Regions from separate parts of the uncultured Paenibacillus sp. genome, predicted to be linked through region 3. Evidence: riboswitches for the same ligand, from Rfam matches in the RefSeq annotation. Region 3 holds a riboswitch; each other region holds the start of a gene.

Region 1 (7,448 bases), on a different contig from region 3:
GCCCGGAAAAAGATATACCGGACACCGTCGATCTGTCCGGCGGTTTCTTCAAGCCCGTGTTCCGCACGGTGTATACGCTCGCTCCCCCGATTGCCGTCACCTTCCATGCCCGCGGGAACAAGGCCGCCATAAGCGAGCTGCTGCCGTTCGTATACGCTGTCGGCGCCATGCGCGCTCAAGGCTACGGCCGGGTGTGCAAATATACGGTAGGGGAAACGGCGGAAGCCGGCTGCTGGGAGCATGAAGGCCGCCCCGGAAGGGCGATTCCGATTGAGTACCGGCCCGACAAAACGGCCGAATGGTATTACGCGCCTTTTCCCCTCGCGCTGCCCGGCTATACAACGCAAGACGTCCGGCTTTGTTATTTGCCCCGGCCGTACGAATGGCTGCGTATCGGCGAACAAGGCGGCACCCATATTCCTTGAAGGGCGGTGGATAAACGTATGCGCCGGTTCAGAGGCCGTGTGAAAACCTGGTCGACCAAAGAAGATGCCGTCTACGGGCATTTCGAGCAGTCGAACGGCAAGTCGTTTCCTTTCCGGTCCCCGTCGGTTCCACAGCCGCTGCCTTCGCCGGTTCGAATCTCCGGACAATTCGGGCCGGGCGGCATGTTCGTCGTCTCGGAGTGGGAACTGTCATGCCCGCTCGGTTCCTTTCTGCCGGATGAACTGATTGAAGCTTGTCCCCGGCTGATCCGGTCGATTGACGAAGGTCTCGGGGAAGCCGGCATAAGCCGTATCCATACCGTTCGGGAGCTTTGGGACGACAGGGCGAAGTCCGGAACGTCCGTCCGGCATGTGGCGCAGTACGTAAAAAGGCACTATATTCTGCCCAATCTGGAATGCCGCTTGTCGCCATTTATGCTATCCCAGAGGCAGATCCGGGATATCCTGGCGTTCTGGTCCGTACGCAGTTTGGAGCACCTGAAGCGCAACCCTTACCGGCTCGCGGAGATCCCTTCCATCCCGTTCCGGGTTTGCGAGGTGCTGGGCAGAACTCTGGGCCTGTCGTCCTCTTCGGCGGAACGGATCGAGGGCGCCGTTCAATATGTATACACTCAATATTTGAATGGCGGGGATAGTTATTTACGAATAGGCGAGCTGGAAAACCGCGCCTACCGGTTATTGGGGGGGCAAATTCCGTTGCCCGCCATCCGGCGGCAAATCGAACGCTTTATGGCGTCGGAATCCGACCGGATCGTACGCACGCACGATGGATTGGTGTTTGACCGAAACCTGTTTTTTTCGGAAATTCAGATCGCCCGGCGTCTGGTTGACCTGACCGAGGAACGAGATCCTGCCGGCCTCACGGCGGAGGCCACGGCTGCCATTCTGGAACGACTGACGAAGCAAGGCGTACTGCCGGAGCTGAACGAGGAGCAGCGCAGCGGCCTGATCGCCTTCTGGCGGCATCCGGTGCTGCTTGTGGCCGGGAAAGCGGGCACGGGCAAAACGGCCTGGATTTCCTTTCTGATCGCCATGCTGCAAGCCGTACGGCCGGATATCCGCTTCAAACTCGCCGCCCCGACCGGCAAAGCGGCACGCAGAATCAGCCAGGTGACGGGTTTTCCGGCTCAAACCATCCATGCCCTGCTCGGCAGGGGCATCGGCAAAAACAGCCGGATCCTCTATCACTACAAGCGCAAGCCGCTGCAGACCGATGTGCTTATCGTGGACGAGGCAAGCATGGTGAACGAATATTTATGGCGCGATTTGCTTTGGGCGGTGCGCGACGGAACAAGACTGATCTTTGTGGGCGATCCGAATCAGTTGGAACCGATCGGGCCCGGCAACCCGTTCGCGGATATGCTCCGTTTCGGCTTTCCCGCCGTCCGGCTGAGCCGCAATTACCGCAACGACTCCGCCATCCTGGCGCTGGCGGACGCCGTCTTGTCGGGAGAAGCGGACGAATCGCTGCTGCAGGGCAAAGGCATCGCGTTCATTCCTTGCACAAGTGCCGAACAGGCCTTGCCGCTGCTGCGAAAAGCCTATGCGGACCGCGACGGCGACTGTCCGATCGTTACGATGTATAGGGAGGAATCCGCAGTCGGCGTGGAGAAGCTGAATGCGTGGATGAAGCGGCAGGTCAATCCTTCCCGCGGATCGTGCGGTACCGCGACGTTCGATATCGGAGACCCTGTCATGCAAATCGTCAACACCGGCATTGCGGATAACGGGGACATGGGGCGGATCGAGGCGGTGCATCGGCAGAAGGGTGTGCAAATCGCGTTCGAGAGCGGACTCGAGGCGTTTTATTCCCCGGACGAATTGAGTGATTTCATCGAGCTGGCGTACGCGATTACAACCGCCAAAACCCAAGGCAGCCAATACGAAGGCGTCGTTATTCCTATTCTGGATATCCGGCACGAGCTTTCCCACCGCCATTCGATGTGGTACCGGAATTCGTTGTATACGGCCGTGACCCGCGCCAAAAAAGAGCTGGCCATCATCGGCGACATACAGGAATTCATCGCCGCCGCCGAACGATCCGGACGATCGCGCCGCACCCGGTTGTTAAGACGGCTCGAAGCTTATTTGGGGGAGCGCTTCATCCCCCGGCAGCCCTGAATCAAGGGATGACCTACAATTGAAACTCGAGAACGTGCCGATTGAGCTTGTATAACCCACGAATCCCTGTAAGGGATACCGGGGGCCGGGCATGTCGGGCTTCCCGCCCGCCCCCCCTTGCCGATGCATGCCGTTTGCTCTTTGCCATAAGGTGTATTTTTTCCCATCATCCTTGATATAATCGAAGCAAACATCTCTCAGGGGGTTATCGCATTGGCGGAAGTGATCGTCTCGGAAAAGCTGTTGGCGTTATCCGGATTGGACCGGGACGCCTTTATCAGGCAAATGACGGAGCGCAGGCAAGGCACCGCCATGGAAGCACTGGACATCGAATATGTGGAGCTCGATCCGGACCGCGTCGTCATGACGATGCCGGTCGGACCGAAAACCCGGCAGCCGGCGGGATTGCTGCATGGCGGCGCATCCGTCTTATTGGCTGAAACGGCAGCCTCCATCGCGGCTGCGTTGAACATCGACTTGCGGCAATATGCGGCCGTCGGACTCGAAATTAACGCGAACCACTTGCGCAGCAAGCGGGACGGCCTCGTTACCGCTGTCGCAACCCCGCTGCACAAGGGAAGAACGACGATGGTGTGGGATGTAAAAATTTCCGGCGAAGACGGGAAGCTGGTCTGCGTGTCCCGCTGTACGGTAGCGATCGTCGAGCAGCGTTAACCGGAATCAGCGCTTTGTTTCTCATGCAAGTCCCTACTCTCTATCCAGCAGGCGGCATAATCGAAGCTTTCGCACAAAAGCCGGCCTTAACCGGCCGGCTTCCCTGTCGGGATTATCCTTAATTCAATCTCGATATAATGCCGTCTTTGATAAATTGCTGAATCGTCTTGATCGGGATGTCGGTCTTCTGATAGGCTTCCATCAAGCTGGGTCTGGGATGCGTCTTGATATAATCTTTGACTTTCTCAATATCCAAGCTGTACTTTTCCAAACAATCGCCACAGAACATCGACCTGCTGTTCAGCATGACCTGACCGCAGCTCGTGCAATTGGAAAGCGCCATCCTCTCACCTCTCCCTGTACGGGATCTCACTTCCAAACAAGCAAGAAGCTTATCCATGTTGCGCATAGATAAGCTTCGCCTCTATTTGCAACTGGCTGGCATAGTTGAAACCCTTAGCCCCTCTAGCTTTGCGCCATCATTTTTCAATGATTTTGCCCTGATATGAAGTTGAGCGAACGATCACATACTCCCTTCATTATAGCAATATACGCTCATTTGACAAGCATCGACACGATCGCCGTTAAAATCAAACTCAGGTCCAGCCCCAGAAGAAGCCGTCGCGATCCCACGCGATTTTCCCGCCATGCAGCTTTCGGAACGCCTTTATCACGTCCTTCGACAGCGACTGGTTGCCTCTCTCATTCACGAACACAAAAGCTTCACCGAAATGCGACCGCACATATTCGATCGCATCGCTTTGACGGAGGATGCCTCTGAATCTGATTTCCTCCACCATCCACTCCGCAACCTGCTGCGCTGTCGGTTCCAAGGCGCACCCCTCCTTCATTTTTTGTGTCGATCATTTCGCCTCGCACCATCGTTTTTTCGCTTGCCGGGAACGCAGGTGCCTAACGACCTTAAAAGGACGGGTGCCGCCCTTCCAACGCGTTCAGCCAGTCCGCTCCCAGCATAGAAACGATTTGTTCCTGAAACAATTTATACCCGCTCTTAACCATGTCGTCTGCCAGCCGGGCGTCCCATAATGCCTTGAATTTACCTAAACGCACCCGTTCCTCCCCGGTAAAAGAAAGCCTGCGCCCGTTTCCCTCAACCCCATGCGCATACGTTCCCGCGCCGAAACGCCACTCCGTAAATCGTTCGCGGTAACGGGCTGCCAGCACATTGCCTATTTCCAGGCCTTTAATGTCAAAATCACCGGAGTAAAAGAGCCGCCCCGACCACCGGCCCTGCTCGATGAACCGGTCGATCAACCGCAAGGCGGCGGCGCTCGCCGGCCCGCTTGTACAGAGGAGGAGCGGGCGATGCGCGCCGGAGGAAAGCTCCGTTCCCGCACGCATACCCGCCTCCGCCAAATCCACCAACGTGGAGAAGACAGGCGGATTCTCAACCACATACACATCGGTAAACGGTTCAAACCGCTCGGCTGCCTCTACTTGTCTAAGCGTTAGAACTCCCGGCAGGACCGGGCGCTCCCCGTTCGGATCATAAAAGTGAACGATCGAGGAGATGTCGTCATCCGCGATCCCCGCCGTACGATAAATATCCCTTACGAGCAGACTGTCCAATCCTGCCGTCGCATCGGATACCGCGTTATAGAATGAACCTTCCACCGGCGAGTCTCCAACCTCGTTCCCGTGCACGCTTTCCTTCAGCGCTTGAAAGAACAGCCTTCCCGCGGGCCTGGTCCGGTCGAGCGCATGCGCATCCCCAGACACTTGAGCCGCGAGCACCGGCAGCCGAATCGAACGGAGCTGCAACGAACCGCTCCTCACGCCGGCATCCCCTGTCAGGATAACGTTGAAGGCGCGTGCAGCGTACGTCAGCGGGCGCACCGCAGCGGCAGGCGACTCCCGCATCAATTCCTTCAACGTCCGGTAGCCTCCCGCGGCGCCTTGCATTAACCGCTCCAGCCAATCATTCAGTTGCGAATGAATCCGCTCCCCTTCACCCAGCAGCGTTTCCCGGACTTCGCGGAAAACCGCAGCCCATGCTTCCCGCGCGAGCAGTTCACGATCCGTCTTGGTCAGCAGCGGCTTGCCCGTGAGCACGGCATGCAGCTCGGCAAGCGTGTACGGAAACGATGAGTTCTCCAATTCCCGCTCAAAGAGGTGAAGCGGCACCTTGATCGTCTCCCCGGGTTTCCGGTTCCACCCGAAAAACGTGTTGACCGCATCGCATTCCTCGGCGGTCGCGGCAGCAATCACCGCGTGTCCGCCGACCTTTTCGAGCCCCGCATATCTCCGCCAGACCTCCGCAAGCATGCGGCGAAACCCCGGCTTCAGAAAATAACTCCGCGTCTTCTCGGCGAGCGTCTTCTCCGTCATATCAACGGCCGCCTCCGTATAGCGAATGACCTTTATCGATTAGACCCATCTTCCACATACTCCTTGACCTTTCCGTTCCAGCGATAGCGGAACAGCGTGACGAAATCGACGTCCTTCGGCCGGTAGATTTCATAAATCGCCAGCTTCGGCACCGTATCGAAGCAGCCCCAAAGCACCTGGGACGTCATCATATAATCGAAGCCCATGTCGGTCAACAGCTTGAACATATCGCGCATGTTTTCCTCATCGACACCGGCGAACGCTTCATCGAGCGAGATCAGTCGCGGAGCATCCGGACGGGCGTCGGAATAACGCGACCAGGTGGCGGCAAACAGCGGAATATACATCGCCATCGCCTTCTCCCCTCCGCTCAGCACGTTGAATCGGGCATCCGTCAGCGGCCGGTAGCCGGCTTGCTCGCCTTTGCGGTATTTCAACTCGAAACCGAACCAGTTCCGGTAATCGAGCACCTCGTACAGATGCTTGCGCAGCGACTCCTGCTCCTCTTGCGCACTCTGCTTCGCATAGCCGATTTGGGTCCGGAAATGCTGGATCATCGCATCGATCTCGTCCTCCCGGAGCCGGTGGGAGTCACGCTTCAGCAGCTCCACAAGCTGCGCGGTATCGAGTTGATTCTCGGTCGCGGCAGGCTTCGGCTGCCACTCCAGCTTCAGGCGAAGCCCGCTTGACGTGTTCCGCTCCTCCATCAGCTTGTTCATGTCGCGCACCCACTGCTCGGCGCGGTGAATCCGTTGACGGATCGCTTTGCCGACGCTGCGCAAAATAATTTCCTCATAAAGCTCGCGGTCCTTCTCGCTAAGCAGCGCGCCCTGCTCCTCCTCCAGCCGCTCCAGCTCCTCCACGAGCGCGAGAGGCGGCTGCGGACGCGTATGATCCCGCATCGACAGCACCAGAATCCGGCCCGTCGTTTCCTCGACCACCGTCTGCAAAATGTACTCGGTCAGCAGCATGCGGGCGGCGTTGAACTGCTCAAGCAGCTGATTCTTCACATTCTCCACGTTGCGCCCGGCAAAAAGCGCCTCATACTGCTGGCGCAGCTCTTTGGCAGCCGCCTGCGGCTGCTCGGGCCTATCGCCGGCCTCATCCGGTTTATCGCGCCATTCCGCCACCAAGCCGCGCTTCAGCTCGCTCCGCCACTCGTCCATTGTCCGGTCCAGCCGGATCCGGAGCGCCTCGACTTGCTTGCCCAGCAACGCCAACTGCTCGTCCGCCCTCGAGGCCTTATCTTTGGCGAGGTCAAGCTCATCCTCCACTGCCTTGCGCCTTGCGGTCAATACGCCCTCTTCCGTTCGCAGCTCTTCCAGCTTCCTGGCCACGTCGGCCAGCCCAAGCTCTTCGATAAGACGGCGGAGCGTCTCGACCTGCGCCTTGAACGCACGCCGCCGTTCGTCCAGCTCATCGGCCAGCGTCTCCTCGTCCTCCAGCTCGACGCGCACGCTTGCAAGCTCCGCGTCAATCCGCTCCAGGGACGCTCCGGCCTCGCTGTACTGCCGCCATGCCGAATGCAGCCCGCCGATGGCGCTCTCGTAATCCCGGATGACGATCAGCGCCTCCTGCAGCTCACTCTCCCGCTTCAGCCGCGACCACCCGGCCGTCAGCTCCGCCAGCTCCCGCTGCAGCTCGCGCCATTCTGCCGACTTGGCCTTGAAGCGCTCGAGCGCGCGTTCCTCCTGCTTCATCGCCGCTTCCAGACGATAGCCGGCCTCCTGCAGCAGACGCAAATCATGCTGCAGCCGAGCTCCGTCCGGGAACGCGTTCCGCTCCTCTTGAAGCGTAAGTTCTCGCGCTTGCAGCTCGCCGATTTCCCGCTCAACCGCCGCCGCCTCGGACTCAACC
Region 2 (7,448 bases), on a different contig from region 3:
ACATGGCTCTCGGTCGTGCTCGTAATGCCGACTGGCTTGTTCAGCGCGATATAAACATGACTTTTATGTTCGCCGATCGGCTTGCCGTCGACTCTGACGTCGTCTCCGATTTCGGCTTGGCTGCCGAGTTCGGCTTTCACGCCGTTAATCGTCACCCTGCCGCTGTCGACCAGCTTGTCGGCCTCCCTTCGGGAGGTATAGCCGCTCTCGCTGATGAATTTGTTAATCCGCACGGTCGATTCTCCTCTAGATCCCGCGCGATTTAAACAAGGTCGCGATGGAACCGCCCTCCACGATCGCCCGGATCGCTTCGGTAATGAGATTGCTCATCGAAATCACGACCAGCTTGTCCGAGTCGCTCGTGTGCTGCAGGATCGAGTCCGTCACTACGATTTCCTTAATATGCGGATGGTCCAATTTGGCAAGCGCGTTGCCGGAAAACAGGCCGTGCGTGGCGACCGCGATACAATCCTTCGCCCCGCTCTCCGCAAGCCGGTTCACCACGCCGAGTATGGTCTTGCCCGTGTCGATCATATCCTCGACGATGATCGGCGTCATGCCCGCCACGTCGCCGATGACGTGCGTCGTCTCGGCCCCTGTGAGACTGTCCTTGTTCGTCACGACAATCGCAAACGTGGCATCCATGTAATTGGCCAGCTTCTCCGCCGTGGATGCCCGCCCTGCGTCCGGCGAAACAATGACGGGATTTTCGATCGCTTTGCCCTTCAAATAATCGGTCAGTTCATCCAGCGCCGTCAGATGGTCAACCGGAAAGTTGAAGAATCCCTGAATCGCCGCGGTATGCAGATCCAGCGTGATGATCCGCGATGCGCCTGCCGCATACAGCAAGTCGGCGACCAGCTTCGCCGAGATGGCCTCGCGGGGAGCCCGTTTTCTTTCCTGGCGGGCGTAGCCGTAATACGGCATAATGATATTAATCGTTTTGGCCGACGCTCTTTTCGCCGCATCGATCATAACCAGAAGCTCCATGAAATGTTCGTTGATCGGGTCGGACAAGGACTGCACGATGAAAATATCGCAGGTTCGGATCGGCTCCTTGTAAGCGACATAGACCTCGCCGTTTTCAAACCGCGAGATTTTCACGTCTCCCAAAGGCATCCCCAGCTTGTCGCATATGCTCGCCGCGAGCGGAATATTCGAAGAGCCGGCAAAAATTTTAACCTTATCCCTAATCATGAGCTTAACCTCCGTGGACACCGCCTGATTGTTTCTGCCATTATAATAAATTTTCCGGAAAATTGCACACGGCGAATCATGCGCTACCCCGCCCTATTCCGCCGATGCCGGCAGCGTAATCGTGACGATTGTCCCCACGCCGACCTTGCTTTGAATGTCCATTGCGCCTTGATGGCTTTGGATAATCCGCTGGCTGACCATAATGCCGAGACCGGTGCCGGTTTCTTTGCCTGTAAAAAACGGATCGCCGAGCTTCGGAATCATGTCCTCGGGAATGCCGACTCCGTGGTCGACGATCGCAACCGAGATCGTGTGCAGCGCCGGCTTCTTGACCAGGATCTCGATCTCGCCGCCGGACGGCATCGCCTCGATCGCATTTTTCAGCACATTGATGAATACCTGCTTCAATTGATTTTCTTCACAGTCAATTTTATATGGCTCCGATTCAAACCGGGTCACGAATATAATGTTGCATAGATGAGCCTGCGAATCCAGCAGGGACATGACGTCTCCAAGGATATTGCGGATATCCTTGGTTTCGAATTTCGTCGCCTGGGGCTTGGCCAGGATGAGAAACTCGCTGACGATCAGATTGATTCGGTCCAGTTCGGACAGCATAAGCTCCGTATGCCCGAGGTTGTGTTTGCCCGTCTGCAGCTGCAGCTGGAGAAAGCCTCTCAGCGTCGTGAGCGGATTGCGGATTTCATGCGCGACCCCCGCCGCCAATTGCCCGACGGTATTCAATTTCTCGGCGCGCCTGAGCAGCTCATCCATTTTATTGCGCGTCGTGATGTCCCGGGTGATGCTGGCATACGCGCGGATCACGCCTTTCTTGTCGCGAATCGGCGAGGTCGTGACGCTTACGTCGATCGAACTGCCGTCCTTGCGCAGCCGAACCGTTTCCCGGGCGGTCAGCATCGTGCCGGAAGCCAGCTCCTTGTAGGCTTGCCGTTCCTCCTCCCGGCACCGTTCCGGCACAAGATCAAGCTTCCGGCCGACCGCCTCTTCCGCATCCCAGCCGAACATCCGCTCAAAGGCCTGGTTCACCTGCATGATTGTACCGTTGGTGGCTTCGACATGTATGGCATCGGTCGTATTGTTAATGATCGACTCCAGATATTCCTTCATCGAACGGTTTTCTTCAAAAGCATTTTTCAGCTTGGTCGTGTAAACGTCCAGGTTTTTGGACATCGCGTTAATCCGGGCCGCCAACTGCCCCAGCTCGTCCTTGCCCCTCGCCTCAAGCGCCGTATCGAACCGCCCGTCCGCCACCTCGTTTACTTTGTCCAGAATCGATTTCACCGGCCGGATCAGGAGCCCCGACAACAGATAGCTTGTGAAAATAACGAAAATGAGCAGCGTTCCGGCCAGCAGAATCGCATTGGCACGCTGTTCATTGATCCTTGCATTCAAATCATCGCGGCTCAGCACAGTCCTAACCACATACGGAGTGTCATCATAAGTGCCGGTGTCGTACCGGAAGCCGATATAACCCAATGTATAGGCGTCACCGCGCAGCGAGATTCGCCGGAATACGCTGTCTCCCTGCGCCGCTTTACCGACGTCTCGGACGTCGTTGTCCCCGTCGCTGAGAGTGTAATCTCCGTATAAAACCGTTAAAAAACCGGCCTTCTTGCCAGTCGGCCTCCCCTCCCGCATGGCGGAACGGCCGCCGGCCGTGAATGACGATGCGTCAATGACGGCGATTTCCACCAACTCCGGGTTAGACCCCACGATTTCGTTTATGACCGACTCCGCTCCGGAGGACCCTGCGCCGTATTCCGTTTTCACCAGGTAATGCTGATTAATGGCCCCCGAGATCTGCTTGGAGAACCTGACCATATCCGCCTCGGATTCCTCCCGCAAGTTGACCCGCATCGAATAATCGTTCAAAATGACAGTAATCGCCAAAAAGATAAACATGATGAGGGAAATCGAAAGCGTCAATTTGCTCTTTACCGACAAACGACGACACATCCTTTTCGATGAAGGTCTTCTTTTCGATCATATCATAATTGGAATCTGATCGTACGCCAATTCACCGTTTATCCTCAAAAATATACCCACAATGTGTACAACTATGTGGAAAACGCCAATGTTATCCACATAGTTGTACACATGCTGTTAACAACGAATATTTGTTCGGGGCATAATTCGATTGGATTCGACAATACCGGTTGTCGAAATCAACGGGATAACACGCGTCATCCCCTATGGAACTTGCCGAATGAAAGGAAGAAGCTTGCGTGACGATGTCCGACGAAGATCAATTTTATATGCGGGAAGCGATCGCCGAAGCCAGAATCGCCGAAGAAATCCGGGAGGTCCCGATCGGAGCGGTCATCGTGCGGCATGGGGAAATTATCGGCCGGGGCCACAATCTGCGGGAGACACTTAACGATCCTACCGCCCACGCGGAAATGATCGCCATAAAAAAAGCCAGCGAACGCCTCAATGCCTGGCGGCTGCTGGACTGTACGTTATATGTAACGCTTGAGCCCTGTCCGATGTGCGCGGGAGCCATCGTACAGGCTCGAATCGGCCGGGTCGTGTACGCCGCCTCCGACAAGAAGGCAGGCTGCGCAGGAACTCTCATGAACTTATTGCAGGAAGAGCGGTTCAACCATATGGCAATCGTTGAAGCCGGCGTTTTGCAAGAGGAATGCGCCTCCATGCTGACCCGGTTCTTTCGGCGGCTGCGCGGAAAGCTATAGGTGGGTCGTCGGCTTGCTTTCGCCGCTCACGCCGGGATCTTCGCGCTGCAGCTGCTGCAGCACGATAATAAGCCGGTCAGCCTCCTCGCTTAGCGCCAGAACGTCCGGATGGGTTAAGCTGCCCCTCGCCTCCGCCAGATCGTGCAGACGCAAACGCAGCGTTTGAAGCTGGTTAAGCAGGTTGCGTTTGTCCATATGCGCTTCAATTGCCCCAATCTTAGGTACCGTAGTCGTACCCCCATTATACACATATTCCCGGACAAATTTTGTAAAAAATTGTCGATGAATGCGTATTACTTTTAGCATTATTTCATTCTGCAACTATTGTATTGGGTATATAGTCCCTTTTCCCTAATTTTATCGAGCCGGTCGGTAAAACCCGCGCCTTTTACTCGCAAAATCGATTGCGAAATCTCTTGGAACTTATTATACTTAGTTACATAGTCATGAATAAATTACCATATAATCGACAATGGCAAACTTGCCGAAAGGCAGGGACGCAAAGCTGAGGGACTAAGGTTCCGTTCCGACAGGAGCTACGATCGCCTGGTTGCCGAAAGCAAACACCTTCCGGGTTAGGTGCAGCCGTCTCCATCGATTGGGACGGCTTTGTTATTCTCCGAATGAAAGGGGCAGCGGGGTGAAACCGAGCAATCCTTTGAAGAAGACGTTAGTATACGGCAGCAAAGAAGGAAGCGACATCTCGGTGATGATAGACTGCAAAGCGGTGGTAGAGAAGAAAAATTTCATCGCCACCGGACTTCTGACCTATGCGGCGGGTGAAATTATAGAGATCGAGTTCCCTCAGTCCGAATTGTTTCAGCTCGGGGAGCAGGTCCGGATCATCGTGTATACCAAAAGCGGCATTTATGTATTCGAATCGTCGATCCTCGCAAAAGCGCAGGACGCGATCATTGTCATTAATCCGCCCGATAACCGAAAGCGGTTCTTGGACAAGCGCGAGCATCCGCGCGTGCCGGTCAGGCAGCCGGGCAAGGTCATCAGCATCATTGACGCCATCCGCAAAACCGAGCAGAAGCTTGAGGATCCCTTGACGCTGCATCTGGATAACATCAGCATGACCGGTGTCGCCTTGTCCACGCAGGTTGCAATGCCGCTGCCCTTCAAAGCCGAATTAATGCTGGAACTCGATCTGGGCTTCACATTCCGTTGCCGGACGGAAATCGTCCACAAGAAGCAAATCGATACCGGCCTTATTTACGGCACCCGGCTGCTGCAGCTGGAACAAGAGCATGAGAGCAAACTGCGCGCTTATATTCTCCGGAGTCAGATTGAAACCTATTACAAGGAGAAATCCGACAAGTTCCGCATACAGGTTGCCGAGCAGCAGAAACTGCGGGCGCAAGAGAACGGGGCGGACGGATCGGGCACCGGCAAAGGAGATGCCCACGGGAGCCGCTCTATATTATGAAGGAATAAGAATAAGCCAATGCCGGAGGAGTTCGATTCCCGGCTTTCTTGCTTCCGTCAAGAAAGCCGCCGCGCTTGGCGTTCCTGTTCCGTCACACGCATAGCATCGTTGCACGCTGCGAGATAAGCCACCAGCCGGTCGCAGCGGTAGGTGAACGCCCGCGGCTTGGGGTCAGACGGATTGTACTCGATATAGCTCGCCAGCTTGCGTGTGGCGAATCCGATCCGGTCGATGGTTTTTTTCATGGCGATCTCTCCGATCATGAGGATTCCCTGAGAGAATTCGACAGGATGCGGACGTTTAGGTCCGTCAGACAAGAAAAAACTCCTGCGTGATCCCGCAGGAGGCCGAATATACCTGTAAAATGAATGGCGGCCCCGAGACGACTCGAACGTCCGACACACGGTTTAGGAAACCGATGCTCTATCCACTGAGCTACGGGGCCGCAGCAATGAATATTATAACACAAACCGTTCGGCGGTCAAAAGACAATTATAGTCCGCCGGATTCGGCGCCTAATCGGAGCCTATTCGTTGGCCATTCGGGCCTGATTCGGGGACGTTTCCTCCTTTACAATTGGGCCGATTTATGCTATTCTCTATATTGCTTGCGTTTGATAAATCCGTTTCATCGAGACGTGGCTCAGCTTGGTAGAGCGCTTGCTTCGGGAGCAAGAGGTCGCAGGTTCAAATCCTGTCGTCTCGACCATACATAACAACGAAATGCGACCTTGGGTCGCATTTTTTTATTGCCGTTGCCCATAACCACCCGAATTTTACACGCAAAAAATAACCCGCAACCGGTCGATCCGAATGCGGGTTATCGTCCTATACGGCGGTTTACAGTCCAGGTCCCGTAAACGTGCCCATCAGCTCTTCCATCGACATGGCATCTTTCGGAATGCCGATCGGGAATTCCACTTTCTCGTTGATGTTGCTGTAAAGGGTCGTGAAGGTCAATCCGGCCTTAGCCGTCTCGCCTTCCTGTGTAAAGTCGAGGTCGGCTTTCGCTACCTGATACACAGGCAGTTCGTCGACAATGGCCGTGGTCAGGCTCAGTTCGTTGACCTTGGCGTTCTTCTTGAACTCGTCAAGACCTTTGCGCAGCTCGCTGCGGTCGCCCTCGGCCAGCTCCTTCTTCGCCTGCTCCAGGTCAGCCTTCTCAAGCTGGAACGTCTTGCGATAATCCTCATTGTTCAACAGCAGGTCGATAATCTCAGGCGCGACTTTATCGACAATCGTCATGACCATCGGTTCGAACGTTTCCTGCGTTACATTGAACTTGACGACTTGATCCGGCTTAACATCCTCCGGCAAACCGGCCACTTCATCCTTCTTCACTTCCGAGAAGTACGTCTTTTCGTCGAACTGCTTGAAGAAAATACCGGCCATGTCTTCTGTCATTTTGCGCTGCTTGTCGATGTCCAGCGTCGGAATCTCCACGCCCTCCTCTGCGGCCAACTCTTTCATGTCGATTTCCATGAATTTGCCTGCAGCGTCGCCGAGCGGGAAGCCTGGAATTTGCGGGATTTTGACCCATATTTTATCCTGCGTCATGACGATCGGGACGTTCAGCGAGAACGCCATGTCGCCCTTCAGGTCCAGCTTGAGCGTCATCTCCATTTGCATCGGATCGGCCTGATAGACGCCGTCAATATTCAGCGTCGCATTTTTGACCATGTCCGCCATGGCCGGATCCATGCCCTCCAGCAGAGCCGGCGGCAATTCCAGCTTATCGATCGAAAGTGCGCTCGTGAAGGTGTACGAGTTCATCTCCATCGATTTCGCAAATGCGGCTTGTATGGCTTCTTTAGGCGCTTTGGCGCTGCTGCAGCCAGCCAAAACAACCGATACGGCAAGGATTAGTAATACGGCTTGCATCAAACGTTTCAAAACCTTTTCCCCTCCCAAGGAATGAATATGAGAACATTTTCTCATTTTAACTCATCCAAGGGCTGCGGGAAAGTAAAATTTATTTAAAGACCGCCAGCTTTTATTTCCATTTCTGTTGCGGTACCGGCAGAAGCCCGATCATATCAACCTTCTCCGTTATTATGCCGCGAATGGTTTTCCTGCTTGACCTGCTTGGAACCGGACATCGGCTCC
Region 3 (7,448 bases):
TCGAGCCCGACGAGCAGATTCGGGTTCGGCTCCGCCGGAGGCAGGCTGCGAAGCACCTGCGCCAGGTCGGCCGGCCCGATTTTGCAGCCGCAGCCGCCTTTGCTCGACAGACTGGTCAGCTTGATTTTCCCGGTTTTGGACATGATCGCCATTCCTCCCTTTCTTTCCTAACGATTATAGGTTATAGGTTCACCGCCGCCGTCCTCTTCGTCTGGCGGGTAGATCGTGCGCAGCTCCGCATCGCCCAGCTCCTCCGGAGAACCGTCGAACGTAATCCGTCCCTCGGTCAAGCCGATGATGCGGGTCGCATACGCGCGGGCGATCGCCACATCGTGCAGATTCAGGACGACGGTCATTCCGCGCTCGCGGTGCAGCTCGGCGATATAGGCCATAATTCGTCCCGCCGTGACCGCGTCAAGGCTCGAGATCGGCTCGTCCCCGAGCAGCAGGGCAGGCTGCTGCATCACGACGCGCGCGATCGCCACACGCTGCTTCTGCCCGCCGCTCAGATCATCGACCCGCCGGCCCGCGAACGGCTCAAGGCCGACCTTGCGCAGCGCCGCCGCCGCCCGCGCCTTGTCCTCCGCCGTAAAAGCGCCGATGAGGCTTCGCCAGCGCGGCATGCCGGCGAACCGGCCGGCGATGACGTTCGTCAGCACCGTCAGCCTCGGCAGCAGATTGAAATGCTGGAACACCATGCCGATCTCGCCGCGGACGGCCCGCAGCTCGCGCGCGTTCATCCCCGTGATCGCGCGGCCGTTCCAGATGATCTCGCCGGCGTCCGGCTCGACCAGCCGGTTGATGCAGCGGACCAGCGTCGATTTGCCGGCGCCGCTTCGGCCGAGCACGGCCACGAATTCCCCCGGCTCAACTCGTAGATCAATCCGGTCGAGGGCCGGCGTCGCCTCGCCCTTGTACGTTTTGCCGATTCCCTTCAGCTCCAGCAGCTCACTTCACCCGCCTTCGGATCAGCGCGCCCAAATAATCGACGGCTGCAACCATCACCATAATGAGGAGAACCTCGAACGTCACTTTTTCATAGGCGAACATTTTGAAATCGTTGAACAGCATTTGGCCGATGCCGCCCGCCCCGACGATGCCGAGAATCAGGCTCGTCCGGATCGCCACCTCAAGCCGGTAAAAATAGTGGGACAGCACGAGCGGCGCCATCTGGGGAAAGATGCCGTACAGCGCGACGTGCAGCCTCGTCCCTCCGACCGCCTTGACCGCATCCTGCGGCCCTTCGTCGGTCGCCTCGATCGTCTCGGACAGCAGCTTGCCGAACACGCCGACGTTGTGAATGATCAACGCCATCACCGCGGGCATCGGACCGAGGCCGAGGGTCGGTATGAAAACAAGCGCCAGCACAAGCTCGGGTATCGAGCGCGCAACATTGAACAAGCCGCGGGTGGCGTCGTACATCCAGCGCGCCGGCGCCCAATTCCGGGCGGCGAACAAGCTTCCCGGAACGGCGAGCAATAATGCGGCGAGCGTGCTGAATACGGCAATTTCCAGCGTGTCCAGCATCGCTTTGACCGCGATCCGCCAGTCGGCCGCATCGGCCGGAAACCAGTTGCCGGCGATAAAGCGGAACGTGTTGCCCAGATCGCGAAAAGCCGAGACCGTCACGCCCACGCCCGATCCCGACCACCAAAGCAGGACAACCACCGCCGCGGCGGCAAAAACTCTTTTCATCACAGGTTACGGCTTGGGCTTCAAACGCCCGTCCTCGATCGCCGCCTGCCGAATGGCCGCGTAATCCTCGTCGCTCGCTTCCGCAAACCCGCTGGCGCCGCCGAACGCGCCGAGAATGTCGGGATCGTCGATGCCCTTCATCGCTTCCCGTATGCTTGCGATATCTTCATCGGAGAAGGTGTTCACGACAGCCCACGGATATTGGAACAGCTCCTCCGATTGCCAGATCTTCTTGATCTTCTTGCCGTCCACCTTGCCCTGCTTCACCAGATTATTGTAATAGGCGCTGTCGATCGCTCCCACATCCTGCTGCCTGTTCTGGATCGCAAGCGCGGTAGCCGTATGGTCGCCCGTATACGTTACGCTTGCAAACTGATGCTCCTGCTGGGACTTGAACACGCCCGCTTTCTTGAGCGCGATGCCCGGGATCAGGCTGCCGGACGTCGAGTTGATGTCCCCAAAGGCGAACCGGACGTCGCCCGCATTCGCCACGACATCCTCGAGCGAGGCGTATGGGGAATCCGACGGAGCGATCAGATAGGAATAGTAGAACGGCTTCCCTTCGATAAGCTGCGTGACGATCGCGTTGACGCCGTACCGCTCATGCGCCTCCACATACGTCAGCGGTCCGAGATAGGCCATTTGCACCTTGCCGGCGCCCATCGCTTCCACGACGCCGTTGTAGTCCGGATACACCTCGGCCGTTACCTTCCTGCCGAGCTTCGCCGCCAATACGTCCGCCAGCTTGTCCGCGCCGGGCTTCATCTCATTGCCGCCCTGCGCGGGAATGACGCCGATCAGGATTTCCTCCTGCCCCTGCGCCGCATTCCCTGCCTGATTGTTCGCCGTACCCGATTCCCGCTTATCCGCGTTGCCGCAAGCCGTTGCGAGCAGGCCAGAGATCAGCAGACATGTTAATACCGAAAACGATTGTCTTTTTCGGAACATTCCGTTCTCTCCTCCCGTCAAAATGAATGATCCCATATAAGATCAGTACAATAATTGAGATTAACACAGTTTCGCCCGAAAAAAAAGAAAGCGCCGTCCGCCGTCCGCCCTGACCGTCCGTTAGGCGCTGCCGTCCCAACCAAAAAAAAGTTTTTGACAAATTACGACATATTCCGTTATGATTGTATGTAACTGAATACCTACGGCAAACTCGTCCGAAAGGCGGGGACGCAAAACCACAGGTCTTCCGCCGATTCGGCGATGACGGCTGGGCTGCACTTGAACAAACACTACCTTTCGGGTTGTGTTTTTTTTATGTGCCTAATCATTTATACATAGGCGGGATCGTAATGTTCAACCAAACCAAAGCGGCATCGGTCGCCTCCGTTTCGCGCTTGCTGCTGCTGCTTGCGCTGGCGGGTATCGGCAATGCGCTGAACGTGTCGCTGTTTTTCGGCGTGGATCTCATATTCGGCAGCATCTTCGTATTGTTGATTTTAAGATGGCACGGATTGAAATGGGGGGTAACGGCCTCCATCCTGGCCGGCGGCGTTACGGTCTTTTTGTGGAATCATCCGTACGGCATGGCGGCCCTTGTTCTGGAGACGGTATTCATCGGTGCTTTTTACCGGCGCAGGATCGGCGACAGCATTATTCTGGCGGCGCTGTATTGGCTCCTTGTCGGCGCGCCTTTGATCTGGCTGGGCTACCGTCTCGCGCTGCATATGAACACGACGGCTACGCTCACGGTCATCCTGAAGGACGCGGTGAACGGCATTTTCAATGCGTGGGCGGCCACCCTGCTGTATACCTTTTTGCCGGCTTCTGCGCGGCCGGCGGCGAACGCCAAAAAACCGACCCGCCATTTCTACGATATTCTGTTTCTCATCTTCACCGGGCTGATCATTTTCCCGCTGCTGGTCGTGACCGTCATGATCGGATGGCAGGAATATTATAAAACCGATCGGGAAATCCAGGCCGCGATCGAACGCCAATCCGAAATCATCCGCAATGAGATCGACGGTTGGCGAACGGCTCACCTGGCGGCTATCGAGCAATTGTCCGTATTGGCTTCCGAGGAGAATCCGAACGACCGGGACGCGCTGCAAAAGCTTACCGCCAATCCGGGGCAGATTTTTCCGGATTTTCGCAGCATTTATATCGCCGACGCCGCGGGAACGACCGTTGCTTTTTACCCGTTCAAGAACGCGGAAGGCCGGTCCAATCTGGGTTTGAATTTCGCCGACCGCCCTTACTTTCAGCGGGCGCAAGCGGGCCTGCGGCCCGTCATATCGGATGTTTTCGTCGGCAGGGTCGGCGTTTCCGAACCGATCGTGAACATTGCGGCTCCGATCGTCAAGGGCGGCCGGTTCCAAGGCATCGCGTCCGGGGCGTTGAATCTCGGCTACATCAAAGACAGAATCGAGAAATTCACCGATAACCGCCGCATGGACATTACGATCGTCGACCGCAACCGGAAGGTCATCGCAAGCACGCGGCGCGGCTTCGACGCCATGCGGATCTACGATTGGAAGCAAGGAGGGGATCCGGTTGCCCTGAAGAACGGTCTGTACCGTTGGTTCCCGGTAGATGAGCAAAACCCGATGACGCGCTGGGAAAAGTCGTCTTACGTCAAGCTCATCGGCTTAACGGGCGCCGGGGAGCGGGATTGGACGATCGTGGTCGAATCCCATGCGGCGCCCTACCGGGACGCCTTGTACGGCTCCTATATTAAAATACTGTCCGTTCTGCTGCTGTTCGGACTGGTGGCGACCGCCGCGGCTATCCTTCTCAGCCGGCTGATCATACGGCCGATTTCCCGTCTGGCGAATGCGACGACGGATTTGCCGGCCAAAATATCGGAAAACAAGCCCTTTGATTGGCCCGAAAGCTTTTTGCACGAAATCGCCGTCCTGACCGCCAACTTCAAGAACATGTCCGAAAAGCTCAAAACGATGTTCGGCGAGATCAGGCACCTTGCCTATTACGACAGCTTGACCGGCTTGCCCAACAGAGTATTGTTCAATCGGGAGTTGAACCTCGTCCTGGAACGGTCGGGCCGGCAGGAGCGGCAGGCGGCCGTCCTTTTTATCGATCTGGACCGGTTTAAAGTCGTGAACGACTCGCTGGGACACGGGCAGGGCGATTCGCTGCTGCAGCAGGCGGCCGTTCGGCTGCAAGGCTGCATCGAGGCGAACGACATTCTCTCCCGCATGGGCGGCGATGAATTCACGGCTGTACTGCCGCGAACGAACCGGGAGCAGACGGCCCTGACCGCGCAAAAAATGCTGGACGCCTTCAGTCTGCCGTTCGATCTGGACGGCCATGAAGTGTTCATTACGCCGAGCATCGGCATCAGCATGTATCCTGTCGACGGCGAGGATCACCAGGAGCTGATCAAGCGCGCCGACCAGGCCATGTACGCCGCCAAAGAGAAGGGCAAAAACATGTACCGCTTCTACATGGCGGAAATGTCCGAGTCGACCGCGAGCAAAATGGTTCTGGAAACGATGCTGCATAAAGCGTTGGAAAACGGCGAATTCGAGCTTCACTACCAGCCGAAGATCAATGCGGGAACATGGGCTTTCAGCGGGCTGGAAACGCTCATTCGCTGGAAGCATCCGCAGCGGGGGTGGATTTCCCCCGGAGAGTTTATACCGGCAGCCGAAGAAACGGGCTTGATCTGTCCGATCGGCGAGTGGGTATTGCGTAAGGCTTGCGCCCAAAACAAAGCCTGGCAGAATGCCGGTCACCCGGCCTTTGCCGTGTCCGTGAACATATCCGTGCGGCAGCTTCGGGAACAAAACCTCGTCGAGCTCGTCCCGCAAATCCTGAAGGAAAGCGGACTGGAACCGCAATTCCTGGAGCTGGAGATTACCGAAAATCTCAGCATGCATAATATGGAGTTTGTATGGAACATTCTCCACAAGCTAAGGAAGCTGGGCATCAAAATCGCGATGGACGACTTCGGCACAGGCTATTCTTCGCTGAGCTATTTAAAGAAGTTTCCGATCGATCACCTGAAAATCGACCAGTCGTTCATCCGGGATATTCAATCCGAGGAGGACCTGCCGATCGTTCGGGCGATTATTTCCATGGCGCACAGCCTAGGCTTGTCCGTCATTGCGGAAGGCGTGGAAACGGAAGTTCAGGCCGAGCTTCTGCGGGAAATGAAATGCGATGAAATCCAGGGCTATCTGGTGAGCAAGCCGCTTCCGTCCGCGCGCATCGAAGAGCTGTTGTACGCGAGGGATTGGCATACGACATCGGCATCATAATGCCGCATCAGCTCTCCGTGTCCCAAGCGGATGAACTCTTTCTCGATGCGGATCAAAATGACTTTGCGGACAATCAGGATCGTTCGGAGCAACTTGCTGATATAACCTGCGATATGTTGTTGATAGTAGTTGATCATGGAATTTATGCGACCTCGGCTGGGAAATTTTATAAAAAACAAAAAAACCTAACCTCCCCTTTCAAGGAAGCTAGGCCATGAATGTGACTTCTTATCCGATGATAGATTCACTCATTTACCTGCGATATAAATATGCCTTTGTAATCCTATCACATCTTTATAGCTAAAAAAAGTAGCGGACGGCCTCTCTTTTCGACAAAAAAACTTAATTTGCGCGCCGCCGTTTGACAACCTTTTCAGCCATTCTCGTATATCGTTGTAGAAAAAAGAATAGGAGAAGAATCATGCAAATCAAAAAGAAGTCAGACATCGAATCGATTGTGGACAGCTTTCCTTCTATTGCGAATTGGGACGAAGAGCGCGGGAAACATTATCTTGTTTTTGAGGACCGCAAGCGCGGCGGGCAGTGGACGCTGATGCGCTACGCGGACGGCCGATTCAGCGCGCACGGGCGCGGCGGAGATTACATAGACGAGGACGAGTCGTTTTTTGATGACCTCGACGCCGTCGCCTCGTTCCTGTGGGAGAACCGCTCCGCCTACAACGCGGCCGCCAAGCAGCTCGTGCAGGTGTAAACCATTGCGCCGGGAGTCGTGCTCGCGCACGGCTCCCTTTGCGTTGCGGCATTATTACCAGCGAAAGAAAAACCATTGCTGGTAGATCCAATTGGCAACAAAAATCATGGCACCCAGCACGATGTTCAGCCATCCTATGAAAAGGGCCGCTTTTTGTTCCTTTTTCATTCCGTCCCTCGCATATCTTTTCGCGTCGAAGCGGACGATCCATCCACCGGTTGCGACGAAAAGGATAATCACAAAGTTGAGATACCCGACATAGCTTCCAAAAACCATCCGGACCGAGCCTCCTACCTGGCTTTCGTGCCGATCCGCCGAATGCTTACCTTTACGCTGACATCGACGGAAACATCTCTATACATGTCCTGCCATTTTTCTTTTGTTTTAATTTCCTTGTTCCAATACCCCGGCTCTTTGGCCCGTACATATTCACCGAAGCCGAAGATATCGGAGCCTTTTTCCTGGGTTTTCTCAATCATATCCCGATATAATTTCAGAAGTCCTTTTTCTGTCCCCTCTTCAATCGGTTTCAGCTTGCCGATGTCAATAACGGAGCTCTCGTTCAGTTTTTCGCGCAAATTTCCCTCCAGAAAAATTTTTACCGCCATTCGCGGACGGCCGTTTTTGATGTCGACATCGATTTTGGACTTGCGATGGGTGGCCGTAAACACGACCATATTCGAATCCCCCGGCATTTCAACAAAATTCTGATATCCCGCGGGATTGACGCCTTTAATGCCCATGTAGGCGACAATTTCAAACGGTTGGGTTTTACCGACCATTTTGTTCCCTTTGAAATAAGCCATACCGCTGAT

Evidence for each region. A riboswitch is a leader RNA that binds a small molecule or an ion and turns the genes downstream of it on or off. The one in region 3 is predicted to bind cyclic di-GMP.
Region 1: another riboswitch for cyclic di-GMP. It lies ahead of RWM61_RS02005 (hypothetical protein); the one in region 3 lies ahead of RWM61_RS05695 (EAL domain-containing protein).
Region 2: another riboswitch for cyclic di-GMP. It lies ahead of RWM61_RS15380 (PilZ domain-containing protein); the one in region 3 lies ahead of RWM61_RS05695 (EAL domain-containing protein).

What each region holds. Positions count from the first base shown of each region.
Region 1 covers NZ_CAUPYC010000003.1:100,079-107,526, forward strand. Annotated here, with positions in the region: gene RWM61_RS01995 (AAA family ATPase) at 444-2,567, shown strand; gene RWM61_RS02000 (hotdog fold thioesterase) at 2,853-3,242, shown strand; gene RWM61_RS02005 (hypothetical protein) at 3,361-3,585, opposite strand; cyclic di-GMP riboswitch class I at 3,669-3,752, opposite strand; gene RWM61_RS02010 (DUF6953 family protein) at 3,839-4,075, opposite strand; gene RWM61_RS02015 (TIGR02679 domain-containing protein) at 4,164-5,591, opposite strand; gene RWM61_RS02020 (TIGR02680 family protein) at 5,624-7,448, opposite strand, start outside.
Region 2 covers NZ_CAUPYC010000054.1:12,852-20,299, forward strand. Annotated here, with positions in the region: gene rluF (23S rRNA pseudouridine(2604) synthase RluF) at 1-233, opposite strand, end outside; gene RWM61_RS15360 (ribose-phosphate diphosphokinase) at 247-1,197, opposite strand; gene RWM61_RS15365 (PAS domain S-box protein) at 1,291-3,162, opposite strand; gene tadA (tRNA adenosine(34) deaminase TadA) at 3,450-3,911, shown strand; gene RWM61_RS15375 (aspartyl-phosphate phosphatase Spo0E family protein) at 3,906-4,106, opposite strand; cyclic di-GMP riboswitch class I at 4,376-4,469, shown strand; gene RWM61_RS15380 (PilZ domain-containing protein) at 4,552-5,343, shown strand; gene RWM61_RS15385 (hypothetical protein) at 5,400-5,660, opposite strand; tRNA gene RWM61_RS15390 (tRNA-Arg) at 5,713-5,788, opposite strand; tRNA gene RWM61_RS15395 (tRNA-Pro) at 5,975-6,051, shown strand; gene RWM61_RS15400 (hypothetical protein) at 6,183-7,235, opposite strand; gene RWM61_RS15405 (small acid-soluble spore protein P) at 7,379-7,448, opposite strand, start outside.
Region 3 covers NZ_CAUPYC010000010.1:29,957-37,404, reverse strand. Annotated here, with positions in the region: gene selD (selenide, water dikinase SelD) at 1-143, opposite strand, end outside; gene phnC (phosphonate ABC transporter ATP-binding protein) at 168-938, opposite strand; gene phnE (phosphonate ABC transporter, permease protein PhnE) at 949-1,695, opposite strand; gene phnD (phosphate/phosphite/phosphonate ABC transporter substrate-binding protein) at 1,702-2,643, opposite strand; cyclic di-GMP riboswitch class I at 2,838-2,924, shown strand; gene RWM61_RS05695 (EAL domain-containing protein) at 2,994-5,921, shown strand; gene RWM61_RS05690 (hypothetical protein) at 6,343-6,633, shown strand; gene RWM61_RS05685 (CLC_0170 family protein) at 6,688-6,909, opposite strand; gene RWM61_RS05680 (Ger(x)C family spore germination protein) at 6,924-7,448, opposite strand, start outside.